3 regions of the Pantoea sp. UBA4549 genome follow, and region 3 is predicted to be linked to each of the others. Evidence: predicted binding sites of a transcription regulator. Region 3 holds the regulator's gene; each other region holds the start of a gene.
The links. Region 3 encodes CRP, which controls carbon source genes, mostly activating them, when cyclic AMP is high. Its sites were predicted from a motif close to ATGTGANNNNNNTCACAT; they were not measured.
Positions count from the first base shown of each region.

Region 1: B3041_RS03330 (PTS sugar transporter subunit IIB) is a predicted target of CRP. The motif match lies at 3,837-3,854, and genes of this name have one in related genera.
Region 2: msrB (peptide-methionine (R)-S-oxide reductase MsrB) is a predicted target of CRP. The motif match lies at 3,269-3,286, and genes of this name have one in related genera.

Region 1 is NZ_DGLH01000006.1:2,214-8,726, forward strand. It holds gene lldP (L-lactate permease) at 1-273, shown strand, start outside; gene lldR (transcriptional regulator LldR) at 270-1,034, shown strand; gene lldD (FMN-dependent L-lactate dehydrogenase LldD) at 1,034-2,224, shown strand; gene B3041_RS03310 (OsmC family protein) at 2,285-2,713, shown strand; gene B3041_RS03315 (hypothetical protein) at 2,778-3,017, opposite strand; gene B3041_RS03320 (hypothetical protein) at 3,129-3,299, opposite strand; gene B3041_RS03325 (hypothetical protein) at 3,511-3,693, shown strand; gene B3041_RS03330 (PTS sugar transporter subunit IIB) at 3,939-4,247, shown strand; gene B3041_RS03335 (PTS sugar transporter subunit IIC) at 4,336-5,652, shown strand; gene B3041_RS03340 (PTS lactose/cellobiose transporter subunit IIA) at 5,652-5,969, shown strand; gene B3041_RS03345 (glycoside hydrolase family 1 protein) at 5,979-6,513, shown strand, end outside.
Region 2 is NZ_DGLH01000009.1:251,585-258,097, reverse strand. It holds gene sppA (signal peptide peptidase SppA) at 1-709, shown strand, start outside; gene ansA (asparaginase) at 794-1,807, shown strand; gene pncA (bifunctional nicotinamidase/pyrazinamidase) at 1,823-2,431, shown strand; gene B3041_RS07920 (YeaC family protein) at 2,461-2,742, opposite strand; gene msrB (peptide-methionine (R)-S-oxide reductase MsrB) at 2,744-3,154, opposite strand; gene gapA (glyceraldehyde-3-phosphate dehydrogenase) at 3,493-4,491, shown strand; gene B3041_RS07905 (D-hexose-6-phosphate mutarotase) at 4,564-5,448, shown strand; gene B3041_RS07900 (aldo/keto reductase) at 5,445-6,290, opposite strand; gene B3041_RS07895 (MipA/OmpV family protein) at 6,355-6,513, opposite strand, start outside.
Region 3 is NZ_DGLH01000012.1:121,919-128,431, reverse strand. It holds gene B3041_RS12425 (hydrolase) at 1-487, shown strand, start outside; gene B3041_RS12420 (YheU family protein) at 484-702, shown strand; gene B3041_RS12415 (phosphoribulokinase) at 764-1,633, shown strand; gene B3041_RS12410 (OsmC family protein) at 1,730-2,134, opposite strand; gene crp (cAMP-activated global transcriptional regulator CRP) at 2,425-3,057, shown strand; gene B3041_RS12400 (YccS/YhfK family putative transporter) at 3,117-5,192, shown strand; gene argD (bifunctional acetylornithine/succinyldiaminopimelate transaminase) at 5,193-6,413, opposite strand; gene pabA (aminodeoxychorismate synthase component 2) at 6,501-6,513, opposite strand, start outside.

The DNA of each region.
Region 1 (6,513 bases), on a different contig from region 3:
TCCTCCAACGCGCTGTTTGCTGCGCTGCAGGCCACCACGGCTCAGCAAATCGGCGTGTCCGATATTCTGCTGGTGGCCGCCAATACCACCGGCGGCGTGACCGGCAAGATGATATCGCCGCAGTCGATTGCCATCGCCTGCGCGGCGGTCGGGCTGGTGGGGAAAGAGTCCGATCTGTTCCGCTTCACTGTAAAACACAGCCTGATTTTTACCTGCATGGTCGGGGTGATCACCACGCTGCAGGCCTACGTGCTGACGTGGATGATCCCGTGAGCGCGCCGCTGCGCGAGCGTCTCAGCGCCTGGATCAGCGCGCAGCAGCTAACGCCCGGTATGCGGCTGCCGGGGGAACGCCAGCTGGCGGCGCTGCTGGGCGTCTCGCGCTCTTCCCTGCGCGAGGCGATTCAGCAGCTGATCAACAGCGGCGTCCTGATCAGCAAACGCGGCGGCGGCACCTGGCTGTGCCAGCCGCCGGAGCCCTGGTCAGAACAGCGTATCGTTGAGCCGATGCGTCAGCTGCTGGCGGCCGATCCCGACTACCGCTGGGATATTCTGGAGGCGCGCCACGCCATTGAGGCCAGCACCGCGTGGCACGCCGCGCTGCGCGCAACGGAAGCGGATAAAGAAAAACTGCGCTACGCCTTTGATGCGCTGCTGCGACTGAACGACTGCGGCGATCCCGATCTCGCGGCGCAGGCCGATCTGCGTTTTCATCTCGCCATCGCAGAGGCGTCGCACAACCTGGTCTTACTGCAGACCATGCGCGGCTTTTTCGATTTGCTGCAGTCCTCGGTCCTGCACAGCCGTCAGCGCATGTATACCCAGCCGGTAATATTTAACCGCCTTAATGAGCAGCATCAGGCGATGTTTGATGCGGTGATGGCGGGGGACGCCGCCGCCGCGCGTCAGGCGGCGATGGATCACCTCGGCTTTGTCCATACCACGATGAAAACGCTGCATGAAGATGAAGCGCGGCAGGCGCGCATTACCCGCCTGCCGGGTGAAACGGCAGCGACCCGTAAGGAGAACACCTGATGATTATTTCTGCTGCCAGTGACTATCGCGCCGCAGCGCAACGCATATTGCCCCCGTTCCTGTTTCACTATCTTGACGGCGGTGCCTATGCCGAACATACCCTGCGGCGAAACGTGGCTGATCTCTCTGACGTCGCGCTCCGTCAGCGGGTGCTGAAAAATATGTCTGCGCTGAGCCTGGAAACCCGGTTGTTTAACGAGACGCTGGCGATGCCGGTGGCGCTGGCGCCGGTGGGATTATGCGGAATGTATGCGCGCCGGGGAGAGGTGCAGGCGGCGCGGGCAGCCGCGCAGAAGGGGATCCCCTTTACGCTCTCTACCGTCTCGCTCTGTCCAATTGAAGAGGTGGCACCGGCCATTAACCGGCCGATGTGGTTTCAGCTCTATGTGCTGCGCGATCGCGGATTTATGCGTAACGCGCTGGAGCGCGCCAAAGCCGCCGGCTGTTCAACGCTGGTGTTTACGGTCGATATGCCCACGCCGGGCGCACGCTACCGTGATGCGCACTCCGGCATGAGCGGGCCGCACGCCGCGCTGCGTCGTTACTGGCAGGCGGCAACGCATCCGCAGTGGGCATGGGACGTCGGGCTACACGGAAGGCCTCACGATCTGGGCAATATTTCGGCCTATCTCGGCAAGCCCACCGGGCTGGAGGACTATATTGGCTGGCTGGCAAACAACTTCGATCCCTCGATCTCCTGGCAGGATCTGGAGTGGATCCGCGACTTCTGGGAGGGGCCGATGGTGATTAAAGGGATCCTGGATGCGGAAGATGCGCGCGACGCGGTGCGTTTCGGCGCTGACGGCATCGTGGTCTCTAACCACGGCGGACGGCAGCTGGATGGCGTACTCTCCTCCGCGCGGGCGCTGCCGGCCATCGCCGATGCGGTTAAAGGCGATATCACCATTCTGGCAGACAGCGGCATTCGCAGCGGTCTGGATGTGGTGCGCATGCTGGCGCTGGGTGCCGACAGCGTACTGCTGGGGCGCGCCTTTATCTATGCGCTCGCCACACACGGCCAGCGCGGCGTGGAGAATCTGCTGACGCTGATTGAAAAAGAGATGCGGGTAGCGATGACGCTGACCGGTGCAAAATCGATCGCCGATATTACGCAGGAGTCGCTGGTGCAGGCTAATGCACTGCTGAGCGAGGCGGGTTTACAGCCCGCACGTCCGCGCGCGGTACGCTGAGCCAGGCAAAACAGAGTGGATTGTCTATACTGAGTGCTGTCCACTAACAGGAGGAATGACATGACCATTCACAAGAAAGGATCGGCCCACTGGGAAGGTGATATCAAAGGTAAAGGTACCGTCAGCACAGAGAGTGGCGTACTGAATCAGCAGCCGTATGGTTTTAATACGCGCTTTGAAGGCCAGAAAGGCACGAACCCGGAAGAGCTGATTGGTGCTGCACACGCTGCCTGTTTCTCTATGGCGCTGTCGCTGATGCTGGGCAATGCCGGCCACAAAGCGGAAAGTATCGACACCACCGCTGATGTCTCGCTGGATAAAAAAGGCGAAGGCTTTGCTATTACCAAAGTGGCACTCACCAGCACGATTTCGCTGCCAGGTGTGGATAAAGACGCGTTTGACGAGATTATTCAGAAAGCGAAAGCAGGCTGCCCGGTATCGCAGCTGCTGAATGCGGAAATTACGCTGGATTACACGCTGAATAACTGATTGCGCAACGCGTAACGGTCAATGCTTTAACGATGCGCCTGCGGGCGCATCGTTGTTTCTGCCCTCAGGCATACTCTGCATCATGCAGTGCTTCGCGCACGTTGCGCAGGCTGCTGCGCGCAATACGATACGCCTTGCGCGGATCGCCCGCCACAAACTCAAACGTGGGTGAATAGTAGAAGGGTAGCCAGCCATCAAAGCCATTTTCCCACTCCCAGCGTACCGGGCAGGGCCAGAGGATACCGTCATACAAAATGTAATAAACCCAGCGTCCGGCAGGACGGCGGGGGCGCGATTTCTTCATGGGATTCACAACGATGATAGTGTAAAACAGCTTATATTTTGAACCTTATTGCCAGTGCTTGCAATGGCAGCTGGCTAAAATGTGCGCAATGCAGCAAATCCTGGTCTCAATTCAGCGATGTACTTCGCCACACAGTAAGACCACATTAGGGCGCACTTTATAGATACGATTGGCCATGGTTTCACAGGCCGTTTTCGTCGGATAAATACGCTCTGACACCGGTAACGCGTCACAGGCATCATGCCCGCAGGCACTCACTAATAAAACAAAACCAATCAGCATAACCGGCTCCTTTAACACCTTCGCGCTGGTACGGAATGTGTGGCTGTGTGTTCCCTTTTTTGATCCAGTATAGACAATTGCCTCACAGGTCAATGAACACCCTGAGCGGCTTTTTTATCCGAACGGTCTGATAGCAGCGCGCTGCGCATCCAAACCCGGCATAATCCAGGCTAAACTGTGCAGCTGACCCCTTTAAATGAGTGAGAAAAGCATGTCTGATATTGCCCATCCTGCCAGCAGTCCAAAACAGGCTGCCCTGCAGCTGGTTATTGAGCTGGTCCGTGCCGGAAAACTGAGCCCCCTGCATGGCGATGCGTCAAATATGATTTCCATTTACGAGCAGTTCAAGAGTCACTTCGAAGCAGATAAACACAAAGAGTCTGCTATCTCCTGATAGCGTCAGCCGTCCGGTAAGCGCCGCAGCCGTTAACTGAACTGCGGCGTCTGCCAGACGGCTTTCTCATGCGATTACGCACCTGCCATTATATAATCACCATCCTGCATTATTTCTTTGCCACTTAATTTATCCGGATTGAGTTTTGATATTTCTCACACTTTCTGTATCCAGATCTGAAACCGGTTGCAGAAAATCTGCTGGCTGTGTATTCGTTAATTAAACGCCATTCAGAGGAAACGATCATGCCAAAAATTTTACTGTGCTGTGCCGCCGGAATGTCCACCAGCATGGTGGTGCAGAAAATGGAAAAAGCGGCAAAAGAGCAGGGTGTTGATGTCGAGATAAAAGCGGTGGGAATAGAAGAGTTTAACGATGAAATTCAGGATGTTGATTGCTGTCTGCTTGGGCCGCAAATCAAATATAAACTGGCTGATTTTGCTCCGATAGCTCAGCAGCTTAATAAGCCTATTGCCGTGATAAATAGCATGGATTACGGCATGATGAATGGCGAGAAAATATTAGCGGATTCCTTAAAGCTGATTCACGCCTGAAAATAACGCCTGCACTCAAATAATTCTTCCGCCTGCACAGCCGCTGTGCAGGTTAATTCTCTTGTTGCCTGTTGCAAGGAGCTTGCCCATGAGCAGCATCAGCGAATCTTTATTTGGCGTCATTGAAAACCGGATCAGTCCATTTGCCGGACGCCTCTCCAGCCAGCGTCACGTGATCGCAATTCGCGATGGTTTCATCGCCTCTATGCCGTTTCTGATTGTCGGCTCCTTTATGCTGTTGTTTGCCCATCCGCCGTTTTCTGCCGACAGTTCATGGGCCTTCGCACAGTGGTGGCTGGGTATGGTGCGGGCGCACGAAGCGCAGATCATGATGCCCTACAACATGACAATGGGCATTATGGCGCTCTATATCGCCAGTGCTATCGCCTATAACCTTGCCAGCAGCTACAAAATGAATGGTTTTATGGCGGCCAGCCTGTCGCTGATGGCTTTCCTGGTGGTGGCCGCTCCCCAGAGCGATAAGACGCTGCCGGTGGGCTCGCTGGGTGGTGAAGGGATCTTCACGGCGATTCTGGTCGCGCTGTTCGCCACGGAAATGATGCATTTCCTGCAGAAACACCATATCGGCTTTAAGCTGCCCGAGCAGGTTCCGCCGAAAATTCGTCAGTCGTTTGATCTGCTGATCCCGATTGTCGCCATTTTCCTGACGCTGTTTCCGCTCAGCCTGTGGGTGCAGGCGCAGTTTGGCATGCTGCTGCCTCAGGCGATTATGGCCATCTTCGCGCCGGTCATCTCCGCGTCGGACTCACTGCCTGCGGTACTGATTGCAGTGCTTTTGTGCCATATGCTGTGGTTTGCCGGCATTCATGGTGCGGTGATCGTAGGAGGGATCCTGCAGGCGTTCTGGCTGACCAATCTCGGGCTGAATCAGCAGGCGCTGAACGCCGGAGAGCCGGTCATGCACGTGTTTATTGAACCCTTCTGGCAGTTTTTTATCGTGATAGGCGGCTCCGGTTCCACCATGGGACTGGTGCTGCTTTATCTGCGCAGCCGGTCAGCGCATCTGCGTTCAATTGGCAAGCTGAGTATTGTGCCCAGCATGTTTAACATCAACGAGCCGGTAATTTTTGGCTCACCGGTGGTGATGAACCCCATTCTGTTTATTCCGTTTCTGCTTGCGCCGCTGGTTAACGCCGTGATCGCCTGGACCGCCACCAAAACTAACCTGATCAATCACGTGGTGTCGCTGGCGCCGTGGACCACGCCCGCCCCGATTGGCGCAGCCTGGTCAACCGGCTGGGACTGGCGCGTGATTGTGCTGATCGCCGTGCTGGTGGCGATTGCCACGCTTATCTACTACCCGTTTTTCAAAATGTATGAGCGACAGCTGCTGCAACAGGAGCAGGAGCAGGCCGCAGCTGCACAACTGGCTAAGGAGTCATGATGGAAATTGATGAAAGCACGGTAATGGAACTGATTATTCAGGCGGGCGAGGCGCGCTCCTGCGCCATGCAGGCGCTGCGCGCGGCGCGTAATCAGGCGTGGAGTGACGCAGACGCACAGCTCACGGCCGCCACGCAGGCAGCGAAAGCGGCGCATCGTATCCAGACGGAACTGATTGGGGCTGATGAAGGCTGCGGGAAAATTCCGGTTAACCTGATTATGGTGCATGCCCAGGATCACCTGATGAACGCCATGCTCTGCCGCGAACTGGCAGAAGAGATCATTCAGCTACGTCGTGAACTGGCGGCACAACAGTAAGGAGCAGCTATGCAGCATCACAATCCCGGTGCGTTTCCGGAGGGGTTTCTCTGGGGCGCATCAACCTCAGCGTATCAGGTTGAGGGCGCATGGAATGCGGATGGCAAAGGACCGTCAGTCATTGACCATGCGCGTTTCAGTGATAACGTCACTGACTTTACCGTTTGCAGCGATCACTATCACCGCTTTAAAGAGGATATTGCGCTGCTGGCCGAAATGGGGCTGAAAACCTACCGGTTCTCCATCGCATGGAGCCGCCTCTACCCCGACGGCGACGGCGAGCTGAATCCGGCGGGCGTGGCGTTTTATCAGCAGCTGATTGATGAAATCTGCCGGCACGGCATTGAACCGCTGGTCACGCTCTATCATTTTGACCTGCCGTGGGCGCTGCAGCAGACAGGCGGCTGGTCCAACCGGCGCACCGTAGCGGCCTTCGAGCGCTTTGCCGTGACCTGCTTTGAACACTATGGCAAACAGGTAAAATACTGGCTGACCATCAATGAACAGAACATGATGATCCTCAAGGGGGAGGTCATCGGCACGC
Region 2 (6,513 bases), on a different contig from region 3:
AACCATTCGTGAAGAGCTCGCCGCCGCGCATGAAGCCGGTAAGCCGGTAGTGGTTTCTATGGGTGGCATGGCCGCATCAGGCGGTTACTGGATTTCAACGCCGGCAGATTACATCATCGCCGCGCCCTCTACTCTGACCGGCTCTATCGGCATCTTTGGTGTCATCAATACGGTAGAAAACAGTCTGGATGCTATTGGCGTGCACACGGACGGCGTAGCCACCTCGCCGCTTGCCGATGTGGCTGCGACCAAAACGCTGCCTGCAGAGGTACAACAGCTGATGCAGCTGACGATTGAGAATGGCTATCGCAATTTTATCGGACTGGTCGCCGCTTCCCGCCACAAGACACCTGAGCAGATTGATGCTATCGCACAGGGTCATGTCTGGACCGGCAGTGACGCCAAAAATAATGGTCTGGTTGATGCGCTGGGTGATTTTGACGACGCCGTCGCCAAAGCAGCCTCTCTGGCCAAAGTAACGCAGCCATCGCTCAACTGGTATCAGGATGAGCCAGGTATGCTCGATCTGTTGCTCAACCAGATGAACGCTTCGGCGCAGGCAGTACTGCCTGACGCGCTGAAAATCTGGCTGCCCGCGCCGGTGCAGGAGGTTGTAAGTGCCATGCAGGCGCAGCCCGGCCTGCTCGGTAAGCTCAACGATCCGCAAAATCGTTACGCCTTTTGTCTGAATTGCGGCAGCGTTCGCTAATTTTACAGCCCGGCCGCTGGTCGGGCTGCTTTTCCCTGCCAATCCCCTTATACTGCGCGTTTTACGGCAAGTCTGAGTACACTCATGCAAAAGAAAAATATCTATGTAGCCTACACGGGCGGTACTATCGGGATGCAGCGCTCCGCGCAGGGCTATGTACCGGTATCAGGCCATCTTCAGCAGCAGCTGGCCAACATGCCTGAGTTCCACCGGCCGGAGATGCCGGATTTTACAATTCACGAATATGCGCCACTTATCGACTCTTCCGATATGACGCCGCAGGACTGGCAGGCGATTGCAGATGATATCCGCCAGAATTATGACGCTTATGACGGTTTTGTTATTCTGCATGGAACCGATACCATGGCTTTCACCGCATCAGCCCTCTCTTTTATGCTGGAAAATCTGGCGAAACCGGTCATCGTTACCGGCTCGCAGATCCCGCTGGCGGAACTGCGCTCTGATGGTCAGCAAAATTTGCTGAATTCCCTTTATGTCGCGGCTAACTATCCGATTAATGAAGTGGCACTGTTTTTCAATAACACGCTGTTCCGCGGCAACCGTACCACAAAAGCGCACGCCGACGGTTTTAACGCTTTCGCCTCACCTAATCTCCCGCCGCTGCTGGAAGCGGGTATTCATATCCGTCGTCTGAATACGCCTCCCGCGCCACAGCAGACAGGCCAGCTGGTGGTTCATCCCATCACACCGCAGCCTATTGGTGTGGTAACCATTTATCCGGGTATTTCTGCAGATGTAGTACGCAACTTCCTGCGCCAGCCGGTTAAAGCGCTGATTTTGCGCTCTTACGGAGTGGGCAATGCGCCGCAAAACGCTGAGTTCCTGCATGAGCTTCAGCAGGCGAGCCAGCGCGGTATCATTGTGGTTAATCTGACGCAGTGCATGTCCGGCAAAGTGAATATGGGCGGCTATGCCACCGGTAATGCGCTGGAGCATGCCGGCGTGATCAGCGGTTTTGATCTTACCGTTGAGGCCACGTTAACAAAACTGCACTATTTATTAAGTCAGGATCTTAGCCCTGAGGAAATTCGTGCCAGAATGCAGCAGAACTTACGTGGCGAACTGACTGAGGATTGAACGGAGCAAAATGATATGAAGCGGGCATTGATAATTATCGATATCCAGAATGACTTTTGCCCCGGCGGGCCGATGGCCGTGCGCGAAGGTGATGAGACCGTAGCGGTGGCAAACCGCTATGCACGTGAGTTTCGCCAGCGCGGCGAATGTGTCGTGGCCCTGCAGGACTGGCATCCGGCCAATCACGGCAGCTTTGCCTCAGTATCCGGCGAGCCTGTCTATACGCTGGGTGAGCTCAACGGGCTGGCGCAGATCTGGTGGCCGGACCACGGTATTGAAAACAGTCCGGGTGCCGATTTCCATCCCGATCTTGATCGCTCACTGATTGACGCCGTATTTCATAAAGGCGGCGATGTCGACGTGGACAGCTACAGCGCCTTTTTTGATAACGGACACCGGCGCAAAACTGAGCTGGATAACTGGCTGCGCGAACGCGACATCACGCATCTGGTTATGCTGGGAATTGCAACCGACTACTGCGTGAAATATAGCGTGCTGGATGCGCTGGAGCTCGGTTATCACGTTCAGGTCGTTAAAGAGGGCTGCCGTGGCGTGAATCTCAGTCCGGAAGACAGTGAGATAGCGCTAACGCAAATGCAGGCGCAGGGTGCGGAAATAATCTGAAGAACAGGCTGGAATACCAGCCTGTTTTCTTAGTGCAGATTGATGCGCGTGACATCCGGCTCAATGCCGAACTCTTCTTTCAATTGCTTTTTAGACTTCGTCACGATATCGCCACCTTTGGCAATGCTCATATGCTGCGGCGACTCGTTATGACGCGCCTGCCACAGCATGACCAGCTGTAAACAGTGCTCGCGTTGCTCCTGCGTTAACGCAACGCCATCAGGCCATTTACCCGTCTCAACTGCGGTTGCCAGTCGTTCATAAATCTCAGGCGTCATCGCATCCAGCATCGCATTCAGTTCCTGATTCATCCTATCCCTCCTGCTGTTTGCCCTGCTCGTCAGTAAAGCTCAGCGAAGCGGAATTAACGCAGTAACGCTCACCGCTGGGCTGCGGCCCATCCGGAAACACATGACCCAGATGCGCGTCACAGCTGCCGCAGCGGATCTCAACCCGATGCATGCCGTGCGAGTCATCTTCCAGGTAACGTATCGCCTCATCGTTGACCGGCTGGTAGAAACTTGGCCAGCCACAGCCCGAATCATATTTGCTCTCTGACAGAAACAGCGGCGCCTGACAGACCAGACAGTGATAAATGCCATCCTGTTTGTTGTGTAACAGCGCGCCGGTAAAGGGTGGCTCCGTACCCCGATGCTGCGTGACGTAACGCTGCATTTCCGACAGCTGGCCGATTTTTGCTTCAGATGCGGTATCTTTTGCCATTTTTGCTTCCAGAGTATCTTTCTGTAGAAATCAGCTACTATTCTAACAAACGGACAACATTGCCCGCCGTTTTTTTTGTGCGAACTTTTCTGCTCTGGCTGCTGCAGCGTGGTTTTGTGATGACGATCACTCTTTGTGACAAACTTCCCTTTTCACACGCTAATCAGCGTAAGATAGACGCGCTGTAAAACAGGTGCGCAAGCGGTTGCATTACAGATTATTCCTGGCATTGGAATTGACCTGTCGCAACAATTGACACGATTCCGCTTGACGCCTGGTAAGGTTTTTGTAATTTTACAGTCAACCTTTTATTCACTAACAAATAGCTGGTGGAATATATGACTATCAAAGTAGGTATCAACGGTTTTGGCCGTATCGGTCGCATCGTTTTCCGTGCTGCTCAGCAGCGTTCAGACATCGAAATCGTTGCGATCAACGACCTGCTCGACGCCGATTACATGGCTTACATGCTGAAATACGATTCTACGCATGGTCGTTTCGACGGCACCGTAGAAGTACAGGATGGCGCGCTGATTGTTAACGGTAAGAAAATCCGTGTTACCGCTGAGAAAGACCCGGCTAACCTGAAGTGGGACGAAGCAGGCGTTGACGTTGTTGCTGAAGCAACCGGGATCTTCCTGACTGACGAAACCGCGCGTAAACATATCTCTGCTGGCGCGAAGAAAGTGGTTCTGACCGGCCCATCTAAAGATGACACCCCGATGTTCGTACGCGGTGCAAACTTTGATAAGTATGCGGGTCAGGATATCGTGTCTAACGCATCCTGCACCACCAACTGCCTGGCACCACTGGCAAAAGTCATCAACGACAAATTCGGTATCGTTGAAGGCCTGATGACCACCGTGCACGCTACCACTGCTACCCAGAAAACTGTGGATGGCCCGTCACACAAAGACTGGCGCGGCGGCCGCGGTGCAGCACAGAACATCATCCCATCTTCTACCGGCGCAGCAAAAGCAGTGGGCAAAGTACTGCCAGAGCTGAACGGCAAACTGACCGGTATGGCTTTCCGTGTACCTACGCCTAACGTCTCTGTGGTTGACCTGACCGTTCGTCTGGAAAAAGCAGCAACTTACAAAGAAATCTGTGAAGCTATCAAAGCAGCTTCAGAAGGCGAAATGAAAGATGTGCTGGGCTATGTTGAAGATGACGTGGTTTCTACAGACTTCAACGGCGAAGTGCTGACCTCAGTGTTTGATGCCAAAGCTGGTATTGCGCTGAATGACAACTTTGTAAAACTGGTTTCCTGGTACGATAACGAAACCGGTTATTCCAACAAGGTTCTCGACCTGATTGCGCTGGTTGCTGCTAAATAAGTAACCAGGCTATACAGATAAGGGTGACTTCGGTCGCCCTTTTTTTTCGACCAGACAAACAGAGGCTGAACGATGCCAAATACGCTTTTTACATTGCCTGTGACTGAGCAAATAACCCCTTATTTGTCTTTGCGTCAGCAGGACGATCTGCCGGTAGTGGTTATCAGTCATCCAAAAGTTCGTGCGGCTATCGCGCTTCAGGGCGCACATCTGCTCGCCTGGCAGCCCAGCGGTCAGCAACCTGTTATCTGGCTGAGTGATAAAAGTGCATTCAGGACAGGTAAAGCGATTCGCGGCGGCGTGCCGATTTGCTGGCCGTGGTTTGGTCCTGCCGGCGAACCGGCGCATGGGTTTGCCCGCACCCAGCCATGGACGCTGACGGCACACGATGAAAATGAAGACGCCGTTATGCTGACATTTACGCTGGAAAGTAACAGCCAGACGAAAAAGCTCTGGCCTCATGATTTTACGCTGCTGGCACGTTTCCGGCTGGCAGAGCAGTGCGAGATCGAACTCGAAGCCTGGGGCGATTTTGAGGCGACAGCTGCACTGCATGCTTATTTCAGCGTGACCGACATTGCCGGCACAGCCGTAAGCGGTCTGGGACATACCTTTATTGATAAAGTGGCAGATAACTCACCGGGCGAAAACAGCGATGGCGTGCAGCGCTATCCGGGGCGAATCGATCGCATTTATACCGCGCCTGACGAATGCAGCGTAATCAAAGATAGCGGCGGCAGCCGGCAGATTGAGGTTTATCACCATTATCAAAGTGACGTTGTCACCTGGAATCCGGGTCCGGAACTCTCCTGCAGCATGGCGGACATGCCAAATGACGGTTATAAAACCATGGTCTGTGTGGAAACGGCGCGCATAAATAAGCCACTGAAAAGCGCGGGCGAAACCCCTGCCCGCCTGGGGACAACCCTGCGCGTGCGCGGCGTTAAACCCGCTTAAACCACATCCAGCGGTACGCGCTGCTGCGGAGCAGGAAAGAGCTGATCGAGTAACGCGAGATCGTCGGCACTGAGCGTAACGTTCAGCGCCGCAGCGTTTTCCTGGACGTGTGCAACGCTTCCCGCTTTAGGGATCGCCATGACGCCGTCATGCCGGATCGCCCAGCTGAGCAGCAGCTGGGCCACGCTAATCTGCTTATGCCGGGCGAGTTCCAGCAGCTGGGCGTTATCAAACAGCGCCTGCCGCAGCCGCCCCGCCTGGGCCAGCGGACAATAGGCCATCACCGGCATCGCGCGCTGCTGGCAGAGCGGCAGCAGCTCATGCTCAATCCCGCGGGATGCGAGATGATACAGCACCTGGTTAGTCGCGCAGGAGAAGCCGCCCTGCTCTTCCCACAGCTCTTCCATATCGTCGCTGTCAAAATTTGAGACGCCCCAGCTGCGTATTTTTCCCTGCGCCACCAGCTTCTCCATACCGCGAATAGTCTCTTCCAGCGGAATATTACCGCGCCAGTGCAGCAGGTAAAGATCGAGATAATCGGTGTTAAGTCGCTGCAGGCTGCGTTCACACGCCCCGGTGATATCAGCTTCACCGGCGTTCCACGGATAGGCTTTTGACACCAGCCAGGCGCTGTCACGCCGCCCCTGCAGCGCCTCACCCACCACTCTCTCAGCTTCCCCGTCGGCGTACATTTCTGCCGTATCTATCACCTGCAAACCGGCCGCAAGCCCCGCCTGCAGCGCCGCGATCTCCTGACCACGCAGCGAGGGGTTTTCCCCCATATACCAGGTGCCCTGCCCGATAGCGGGCAGTGAAGCATCGTTGATCCAGACGTTTTTCATCATCCCTCCTGCGCTGTAGAGCTATAAAAAAACAACGCCTGATATCAGGCGTTGCGAAAGTGCATCAGAAACTGTAACTGAGGCCGGTCCAGAGCGTGACCTGGCCATTTTTATCCACCATCGGGCTATCTTTGATTTCATCATCAAAACGCGTGTAGCGCCCGGAAAAGCTGGCGTTCCAGTTCTGACTAAGCTGGTAGCTGGCATTCAGCTCCACATAAGG
Region 3 (6,513 bases):
ATCCGCGCCGCTGGCGCTGGCGCCCTGCAGTGAAAAACTGGATATCGGCTTTTCCCGCTTCTATCAGCATTATTTGCTGACGCAGCTGAAAAAGAATGCAATGCGCAAACTGCGCGCCTGGCCCGGCACGCTGCCGGTTGATGTGCTGCAGCTGCGCGCGTTTCGTCGTCTGCGCGAATTTGACGATGCGATCACCGCCCGCGCGCACGGTTTTCTCGACGCCAGCGATTACTATCAGCGCGCCAGCGCCCTGCCGCTGTTGACCGGCGTGCGCAAGCCGATGCTGATCATTCACGCCAAAGACGATCCCTTTATGACAGACGCGGTGATCCCGCAGCCGCAGCAATTGTCTGCCACAATTGAGTACCAGCTGACGCAGCAGGGTGGACACGTTGGCTTTGTCGGCGGCAGCCTGCTTAAACCCCATATGTGGCTGGAGCAGCGCGTGCCGGAGTGGCTCTCAACTTATCTGGATGGACAATTGTGATTATTCCGTGGCAGGAACTGGAAGTAACAACGCTGGAAAACCTGATTGAAAGTTTTGTCCTGCGCGAAGGCACTGACTACGGTGAGCAGGAGCGTAGCCTGGCGCAGAAAGTCGCTGACGTGCGCCGCCAGCTGCAGCAGGGCGAGGTGGTGCTGGTCTGGTCTGAGCTGCATGAAACGGTCAATATTATGCCGCGGCGCGAGTTTCGTGGCTGATGCGCTGCCGGATAATTCATGGTAACAATGCTCATCGCCCGATCTCACAGGGAGCACCCGTATGTCAGCCAGACACCCCGTTATCGCCGTTACCGGTTCCAGCGGCGCCGGTACCACGACAACCAGCCTTGCCTTCCGTAAAATTTTTCAGCAGCTGGGGCTGCATGCGGCCGAAGTAGAAGGCGACAGTTTTCATCGCTATACCCGGCCGGAAATGGATATGGCGATCCGTAAAGCGCGCGATCTGGGCCGTCACATCAGCTATTTTGGTCCGGACGCCAATGATTTTGGCCTGCTGGAGCAGACGTTCCGGCATTATGGTGAAAACGGCATCGGAGAGTCGCGTAAATATCTGCACACCTATGACGAAGCGGTGCCGTGGAATCAGGTACCGGGCACGTTTACCCCCTGGCAGCCGCTGCCGGAAAACACCGACGTGCTGTTTTATGAGGGCCTGCACGGCGGGGTGGTCACACAGCAGCATAACGTGGCAGAGCATGTTGACCTGCTGGTTGGCGTGGTGCCCATCGTTAACCTTGAGTGGATCCAGAAACTGGTGCGCGATACCAGCGAACGGGGCCACTCGCGCGAAGCGGTAATGGATTCCGTGGTACGGTCGATGGAAGATTACATCAATTACATTACGCCGCAGTTTTCCCGCACGCACCTTAACTTTCAGCGCGTACCGACCGTTGATACCTCCAATCCGTTCGCCGCCCGCGAGATCCCCTCACTGGATGAGAGTTTTGTGGTGATCCATTTTCGCGGCCTGGAAGGCATCGCTTTCCCCTATCTGCTGGCGATGATTCAGGGATCGTTTATTTCGCATATGAATACGCTGGTGGTACCGGGCGGCAAGATGGGGCTGGCGATGGAGCTGATTATGATGCCGCTGGTGCAGCGGCTCATCGAAGGCAAGCGGATTGAATAGGGTCAGTGCCTGCCAGTCGGCGTAACATCGGTCGCCATGAATGGCGACCCTGCATAGCCTGTTTCACGGGTACAGAGGGACGTGCAGCGGCGCCTGTTACAGCTCAACCACCTCGTGGCTATGGGTGATCTCCACGCCTTTGCCGAGCATGATCGCCACCGAGCAATATTTTTCTGCCGACAGGTCAACCGCTCGCGCTACCGCTTTCTCGCTCAGCGCTTTTCCACTGACGATAAAATGCAGGTTAATCTGTGTAAAAATACGTGGCGCTTCTTCACGCCGTTCTGAGGTGAGTTTGACCTCACAGTCAGCCACATCATTGCGCCCTTTTTGCAGGATCGACACCACATCAATCGCGCTGCAGCCACCGGCCGCCATCAGTACCATCTCCATCGGGCTTGGCGCTTTATCGCCTGAATTCCCGTCCATTAATAACTGATGTCCCGATGAGGATTCTCCGAGAAAGGTCAGCCCTTCCACCCATTTTACACGTGCCTGCATTATTCTTTCTCCTGAAGCGGCGTTTTGCGCCAGAGTACGCGTTCATCCGGCAAACAGCAATCGCCCGCCTGCTGAAGCGAGACAACACAAGACAGCCTGCAAAAGCTGTGCTACAAACAGAGCTGAAAATTTCTTCGTCGTGGCTGATGAAGACGGGCAGAATCAAAAGCAGAGCTTACACATCCGCCCGGATAATTTTTATTAACAGGACGCGCTGGACGATTTCATCGCCTGACAGGGAATGAATGCCCCTGTATTTTGGGCACGATTACAATAGAGGATAATAGCGAATGGTTCTCGGCAAACCGCAAACAGACCCTACACTCGAATGGTTCCTGTCCCATTGCCATATTCACAAATATCCATCCAAAAGCACGCTGATTCATCAGGGTGAAAAAGCAGAAACGCTCTACTACATCGTTAAAGGTTCCGTTGCGGTACTGATTAAAGATGAAGAAGGCAAAGAGATGATCCTCTCCTATCTCAATCAGGGAGATTTCATCGGCGAACTCGGCCTGTTTGAAGAGGGCCAGGAGCGCAGTGCCTGGGTGCGTGCGAAAACAGCCTGCGAAGTTGCTGAAATTTCATACAAAAAATTTCGTCAGCTGATTCAGGTTAACCCGGATATTTTGATGCGCCTGTCGGCGCAGATGGCACGTCGCCTGCAGGTGACATCAGAAAAAGTGGGTAACCTGGCCTTCCTGGACGTTACCGGCCGCATTGCACAGACGCTGCTTAATCTGGCTAAACAGCCGGATGCCATGACGCATCCTGACGGTATGCAAATTAAAATCACCCGTCAGGAGATTGGTCAGATCGTGGGTTGCTCACGGGAAACCGTTGGCCGCATCCTGAAAATGCTGGAAGATCAGAATCTGATCTCCGCACACGGTAAAACCATCGTCGTCTACGGCACCCGCTAAGCTGTTTCACCCCCACGGCGTGATGGCACCATCACGCCGTTTCTGTTTGCGATAAGCTGATGTGGCGCCGAATCATCTACCATCCCGAAGTCAACTACGCTCTGCGTCAGACGCTGGTGCTGTGCCTGCCTGTCGCGCTGGGATGGCTGTGTGGCGATCTGCAAAAAGGCCTGCTGTTCTCGCTGGTGCCCGCCTGCTGCAATATTGCCGGCCTTGATACGCCGCATAAACGTTTTTTCAAACGTCTGATCGTGGGCGGTACGCTTTTCGCCACCGGCAGTTTCCTGATCCAGTATCTCACTGACGCCGCGATCCCGCTGCCGCTTATTATGCTGGTGCTGCCGCTGCTTATTGGCGTGACGGGCGAAATCAGCCCGCTGCACGGACGTCTGCTGCCCGGCACGCTGATTGCCGCTATTTTTACGCTGAGTCTGGCAGGACGCATGCCGATCTGGGTGCCGCCGCTGCTCTATATTGGCGGCACGTTCTGGTATGGCCTGTTTAACTGGTTCTGGTACTGGCTGTGGAAAGAGCAGCCGATGCGTGAAACGCTGAGCCTGCTCTATCGTGAACTGGCGGATTACTGCGATGCCAAATATACCCTGCTGACGCAGCTGACCGATCCGGAGAAAGCGCTGCCACCGCTGCTGGCGCGTCAGCAGAAAGCAGTTGATCTGATCACCACCTGCTATCAGCAGATGCATATGCTCTCTGCCAGTCGCGACAACAGCCATAAGCGGCTGACGCGTGCTTTCCAGGTGGCACTCGATCTGCAGGAGCACATCGCTGTCAGCCTGCACCAGCCGGAGAAAGTGCAGAAGCTGGTCGAGCAGAGTCATGCCGAAGCCGTTATCCGCTGGAATGCAAAAACCATTTCGGCACAGCTCAGGCTGCTGGCGGATGCCATCCTCTATCATCAGTTGCCCGCCCGCTTTCAGATGGAAAAGCCGCTCAGCGCGCTGGAAAAGATAGCGCGGCAGCATCCGGATAATCCGGTTGGTCACTTCTGTCTTTATCATTTCAGCCGTATCGCCCGCGTGCTGCGCACTCAGAAACCGCTTTATACGCGCGACCTGATGGCCGATCGCCAGCGGCGTCTGCCGCTGCTGCCCGCCCTGCGCAGCTATCTGTCGTTCAGGTCCGGCGCCCTGCGCAGCGCAGCCCGCTTTGCCGTTATGCTGATGTTCGGCAGCTTTATTGCGCTGTTTTTCAATATTCCCAAGCCCTACTGGATCCTGATGACCATTATGTTTGTCAGTCAGAACGGCTACAGCGCTACGCGCGTGCGCATTCAGCACCGGGCGCTCGGGACCTTTGCCGGACTCCTGATTGCCGCCGCCTCGCTGCGTTTCGCCGTACCGGAGTCGATCGCGCTGCTGTTTATGCTGGCCATCACGCTGGCCAGTTATCTGGTGACGCGCAAATATTATGGCTGGTCGATGATTGGCTTTACCGTGACGGCGGTGTATTCACTGCAGCTGCTGTCGCTGAACGGTGCTCAGTTTCTGCTGCCGCGCATGATGGATACGCTGATGGGATGTCTGATTGCATTCGCCGGTATGATCTGGCTATGGCCGCAGTGGCAGAGCGGTTTGCTGCGGCAGAATGCGCACGATGCGCTGGAGGCCTATCAGGAGGCGCTGCGCATGCTGCTGGGGCCGGAACACTCGCCGGAAAAGCTGGCTTATCAGCGGGTAAAGGTGAATCAGGCACATAACGCGCTGTTCAATGCGCTGAATCAGGCGACCAGCGAACCCGGTTTCAACGCGCAGTATCTGAAGGATATGCGACTCTGGGTAACGCACAGTCAGTTCATCGTGGAGCATATCAACGCCATGACCATCCTGGCGCGTGAGCACACCATGCTGACGCCGGCGCTGGCAGAGCGCTATCTGCAGTCGTGCGAAATTGCGCTGCAGCGCTGCCAGCAGCGGCTGACTTACGACGGACCGGGCAGTGAGAACAATGTGATGGAGGCGCCGGAAAACCTGCATGAAGGGCCGGTGACCATTGTCGAGCAGCATGTTAAACGCATTTTGCAGCATCTCAGCGTCATGCACACCATCTCATCTCTGGCGTGGAGCCAGCGGCCGCATCATGGCCGCTGGCTGCGGGCTATCCGTCCGAAAGGATAGTCAGGCCGCGAGAACCTTGCGCAGTGCGGCAGCAAACCGCGTCATACCGGCATCAATCTCCTCCGGTGCGATGACCAGCGAGGGCACAAAGCGGATCACATCGCTGCCGGCGGTCAGGATCATCACGCCTTCTGCCGCCGCCGCATTGAGAATATCGCGGGCTTTACTGGCATGTTCCGGTTTCAGTACCGCGCCCATCAGCAGACCCTTTCCGCGAATTTCGCTAAAGAGGCCCAGCTCACGATCCAGCGCCGTCAGCGCGTCAGTAAACTGTTGCCGCCGGGCTTCCACGCCGGCAAGCACCGCTGGCGTGTTAATGATATCCAGCGCGGTTTCTGCAATCGCACAGGCGAGCGGGTTACCGCCATAGGTGGTACCATGTACGCCAGGCGCCATAACGGATGCGATCTCATGCGTGGTCAGCATCGCGCTGACTGGGAAACCGCCGCCCAGCGCTTTAGCCGTGGTGAGAATATCAGGCTGAATGCCGTAGTGCTCATAGCTGAACAGCTTGCCGCTGCGCCCCATGCCGCTCTGCACCTCATCCAGCACCAGCAGCGCGTTATGCTCATCACACAGCGCACGCAGCCCCTGCATGAATTCCGGCGTTGCCGGCATCACACCGCCCTCACCCTGAATCGGTTCCACCACAATCGCGCAGGTATGATCATCAATCACAGCTTTTACCGCTGCCAGATCGTTGAACGGAACGTGGACAATATCCGCCGGTTTCGGACCGAAACCGTCAGAGTATTTAGGCTGTCCGCCAACGGAGACGGTAAACAGCGTACGGCCGTGGAAAGCATTATGAAACGCGATGATCTTACTTTTAAACGGGGAGTGCTTTTTACAGGCGTAGTAGCGCGCCAGCTTGAACGCGGCTTCGTTGGCTTCCGCACCGGAATTACCAAAAAATACGCGATCGGCGAAGGTGGCGGCAATCAGCTTACTCGCCAGACGCAGCGCCGGCTCGTTGGTAAAGACATTACTGGTGTGCCACAGGGTTTCGCCCTGGCGCTTCAGCGTCTCTACCAGTGCCGGATGGCAGTGGCCCAGCGCGGTGACCGCTATACCGCCAGAGAAGTCGATATACTCTTTACCCTGCTGATCCCAGACGCGGCTGCCTTTGCCCTTTACGGGCACAAACTGCGCAGGTGCATAAACAGGCAAAATAACGTTATCAAACGTCTCCCGGGTTACCGCTATGTTTTCCGCTGCCATTGCTGACCTCATCCGGTTATTAGGTGATTTAAAATGAAATTATAATCACGAAATATGCATAAAAAATCACAGAATGGCAAACGGAAGTTAGCGCTCAAGG